2 regions of the Metabacillus sp. 22489 genome follow, and region 2 is predicted to be linked to the other one. Evidence: riboswitches for the same ligand, from Rfam matches in the RefSeq annotation. Region 2 holds a riboswitch; the other holds the start of a gene.
What was found. A riboswitch is a leader RNA that binds a small molecule or an ion and turns the genes downstream of it on or off. The one in region 2 is predicted to bind ZMP and ZTP.

Region 1 (2,206 bases), on a different contig from region 2:
ATCCAAATATTATTTAACTAAAATGTTGGGAAATAATGATGGCCGCATTATCTTTATTGCAAGTGAAGAAGCAGTAATGCCTTCTGGACAAATGCCTCAATATTGTATGACAAAATCGATGCTTTTATCATTGGCAAAAAGCTTATCAAAATTAACAAAAGGAACCGATGTTACAGTCAATACGATTATGCCTGGACCAACGCTTTCTGAAAATGTGCAACAAATTATTGAGGGTATTTACAATCATGATCATATGCCTTTTTCAGAAAAAGAAAGACAGTTTATGATAAATAATCTACCTCAATCTGAAATACAGCGATTTATTAAACCGCTGGAAATAGGGAGACTAGCTACATTTTTATGTAGTCCATATGCGTCTGCATTCAAGGGAGCTCCAATCCGTATGGATGGAGGAATGGTTCCAACCATTTTTTGATATGTAATTTTAGCTGCCATTTGGTAGCATTTATTTAATATTACAGAATCATGCTTATGTTTCTACAGGGCTAGTCAAATATTTCGACTAGCCTTTTTCCATTTACTTATTTCGCTCACGTGCAGCTTCAGGTCCTTCTAAAGTAGTTGCACCTGGGTAATTTAATGATTGGTCACGATCTGACTCAACACGTTTGCTTTCGCGTAGTTTTTTCTCTTGGCGATCTTTGCCCATTTATTGAACCTCCTTCAATCGTTTTCTATTTATTTTTTGTTAAATTCGTTAGAAATATTATGACAATTTTTAGGGCTTTTTTTGCTCATAGCTTTCCGTTGCTTTTTTAGAAACTATGTGAATAATTTATTGTATTATTCTGAAAATTGTGATATATTTATAGGTAATTTCTGGTATGTATAACTGGCGTAACGTGGATAACCACGAGGGAATACATATTTATAATGTCGTACGCCTGGGCAAAGCATTTGAATGTTCAAATGCTTTTTTATTATTTTTAGGGAGATGATTAGATGAGTAATGAGAAAGCTTCCAGGAATGTTGCGATTTTGATTTTTGAAAATGTCGAAATTCTCGATTTTACAGGTCCATATGAAGTATTTATAACTGCGAGCAATAGAGGAAAGGATTTCAATGTTTATACAGTTGCTGAAAAACAACAGCCTATCATTGCCTTAGGGAATCTTAGTATAAATCCTGCGTTTTCCTTTGAGAATTGTCCGACTCTAGACATCGTTATCATACCTGGAGGATGGGGTACAAGAAAAGAAATGAAGAATGAATCAATCCTCAATTGGATAAAGCAAGTCTCAATTGATGCAGAACTTGTCTTGTCTGTTTGTACAGGAGCATTGATCCTGGCAAAAACGAATTTAATTGACGGCTTAAAGCTGACAACAAATCGTTTGGCCCTTAATGAACTAAAAGAGGTCGCACCTAAGTCTGCAGAGCTATTGGATGCTCGCTATGTTGATAATGGGAAATTTGTATTTTCTGCTGGGGTTTCAGCTGGTATTGATATGTCCTTATATGTTGTTGAAAGGTTATTAGGGGAAGAAAGAGCGATACAGACAGCCAATCTGATGGAGTATGATTGGAAGAGGTAGTGGTCAATTTTCGTCTACAGAAAAAATGGGGGTGGAGTATGAATATCCGTCTTTTGGTAAGCGAGGACCAGGATGAAGTTAAAAAACTGATGGAAGACCATCCTCTTCAGTTTCCATCGTTTATTATAGATAAATATCCTCCACGTTGGAGTAACTTTTTGAAGCTGAAATCTAATCGTAAATCAAACGGTTTTTATGTTGCCTATACAGAAGCAAATCAAATCATTGGTCATGCAGGGTATCGATATGATGAAGTAACAGGCCTATTTGAAATCGTTGGGGTTGTTGTAAAAAGGGATTTTAAGCGACAGGGTATCGGTAAGGCATTAATAGAGACAATTTGTATGCAGGTTGAAAAATTGGGTGAAAGGAAAGTTATTCTATATACATTGGGTCATCCTGAAAATGAAGCTACGATAATCTTTTATAAGCATATAGGGTTTCAGTTAGTTAAATACGAAAAGGATTTTTTTATTCCTGGTTTTCATCGTGTAACTTTTGTAAGGACAATGAATTAGGAAGTAAGGAAGAGATAGATGTAAAAGGTTTTCCTGCATAGATAGAATGTTAACAGATTTTAACGATAGCAAATGATCGATAAAAGATTTCCCTTCGATCTCCAGCATGCGATTCTTCAATAAGAAGGTCG
Region 2 (2,206 bases):
GAGCGAAATATACATGTTCATTAGAAGCAGAATCATTTCATACAATTGTATTTGAATAAATATGTGAAAGAGGAGATTAGATGAAGGGAATTCCAGTTGCTATTCAAATGTTTACGTTACGTGATGAAAGTGAAAAGGATTTTGTTGCTACGTTGAAAAAGGTTGCAGAACTAGGATTCGATGGTGTTGAATTTGCTGGGTTCGGAAACCTAACTGCAAGTGAAGTAAAATCTTTATTAGATGAGTATCAGCTACAAGCGGCATCAAGCCATGTTCCACTTGAACAATTAAAAGCAAATCTACCAAACGTGATTGAAGAGCAAAAAATAATTGGTAGTAACTATATCGTTTGTCCATATCTATTGCCAGAGCAACGAGCGGAAAAGGATTACAAAGAGCTAATCCCATTATTAAATCAGATTGGTGAAGCATGCTATCGTGAAGGTATAACGTTTTGTTATCATAATCATGACTTTGAGCTTGAAAAACTTTCAGATGGCAGAACAGCTTTACAAGCGATTTTAAACGATACAAATCCTGATTTTGTTAAAGCGGAATTTGATATTTATTGGCTGACAAAGGTTGGTCAACAACCGGTAGAATGGATGAATGAGTATCAAAATCGAACACCTCTTGTTCATTTAAAGGATATGACATTAGACGAAGAGAAATTTTTTGCTGAACTTGGAACCGGTGGTGTTGATTTAGATGCAGTGTTACAACTTGGAGAGAAAAATGAGGTCAAATGGTGGGTCGTTGAACAGGACATGACGAAAAGAACACCATTTGAAAGTATTGAAATAAGTATTCAATATTTGAAATCTAAATTACCGTATTTAGTTTAAAAGAATAAGTCGTTACAGTTTAAGGATATCATGACTCTAAATAATGAATAATCATTTCGGATTAAGTAATGTAAATCTTTAAAAATATTCAAAAAATCTACTTGAAGCGTTCATAAGAGTTTGATAAAATGAAATCAATCAAAAAGGCTATGTGTAACTGGCGAAACACGGATCACCGTGAGGGAGCACATAGTGTCGTAGCCGTTCGCCTGGGCAGAGGTAGGGAAGTTTTTTCCTTACCTCTTTCTGTTTGTTAGGGGATGATATTTTAAGTTGAAATTACGGAAAAATTGCCTTATTGTAGTATAATACAAATATTCTTAAAATTTAAAATTAACACAAAGGAAAGAGGAGAAATCTAAATGAGTACTACAACGTTAGAAACAGTAAAAACAATTAAAACCTTAAACAATATTGCCCAAGTAGGACTTAATGTTTTCAATAAAGAAGCATACACAATCGATAATGAAAGTGAAAATCCTGACGCAATCGTTCTTCGTAGTTTTAACATGCACAATATGGAATTCGGTGAAAACTTAAAAGCAATTGCTCGTGCAGGAGCTGGTGTAAATAATATCCCTGTCGACAAATGTACAGAACAAGGAATTGTTGTTTTTAATACACCTGGAGCTAACGCAAATGCTGTAAAAGAAATGGTTCTTACTACATTAATGGCTTCTTCTCGTAACCTTTTTGCTGGTGTTGCTTGGACTAAAACGCTTGAAAATGAAGGAGAGCAAATTCCTAAATTAGTTGAAGCAGGTAAAAAACAATTTGTTGGTAAAGAAATTAAAGGAAAAACATTAGGGGTAATCGGTTTAGGTGCAATTGGTGCTTTAGTAGCAAATGATGCTCTTGGATTGGATATGGATGTTATCGGATTCGATCCATTTATTTCTGTTGATACTGCATGGAACTTATCTCGCAAAGTACAACGAGCAATGTCACTTGAACAATTGTTTGCAAACTCTGATTATATTACTGTACATGTTCCACTTACAGATGATACTAGAGGAATGTTTAATAAAGAAACGTTCAGCATTATGAAAGATGATGTTCATATTTTCAACTTCTCTCGCGGAGAGCTTGTTAACGAAGAGGATATGAAGGCAGCATTAGAAAGCGGAAAAGTAGGCAAATATATTACAGACTTCCCAAATGAAAATGTTTTAAAGATGAAAAATGCTGTTCCAATTCCACATCTTGGAGCGTCAACTCAAGAATCTGAGGAAAACTGTGCGGTTATGGCTGCTCGCCAAGTTAAAGAATATTTAGAAACAGGAAACATTAAAAACTCAGTGAACTTCCCAAATGCATCTTTACCATATACAGGGAAGTGCCGTGTTGCTGCATTCCATAAA

Region 1: linked by a shared signal. The riboswitch ahead of ACTJJ9_RS20815 (DJ-1/PfpI family protein) and the one ahead of ACTJJ9_RS13175 (phosphoglycerate dehydrogenase) in region 2 are both predicted to bind ZMP and ZTP.

What each region holds. Positions count from the first base shown of each region.
Region 1 covers NZ_JBQENT010000044.1:41,772-43,977, forward strand. The annotation lists gene ACTJJ9_RS20805 (SDR family oxidoreductase) at 1-436, shown strand, start outside; gene ACTJJ9_RS20810 (YpzI family protein) at 539-670, opposite strand; ZMP/ZTP riboswitch at 840-918, shown strand; gene ACTJJ9_RS20815 (DJ-1/PfpI family protein) at 964-1,557, shown strand; gene ACTJJ9_RS20820 (GNAT family N-acetyltransferase) at 1,596-2,075, shown strand.
Region 2 covers NZ_JBQENT010000020.1:24,448-26,653, reverse strand. The annotation lists gene ACTJJ9_RS13180 (sugar phosphate isomerase/epimerase family protein) at 81-845, shown strand; ZMP/ZTP riboswitch at 989-1,067, shown strand; gene ACTJJ9_RS13175 (phosphoglycerate dehydrogenase) at 1,208-2,206, shown strand, end outside.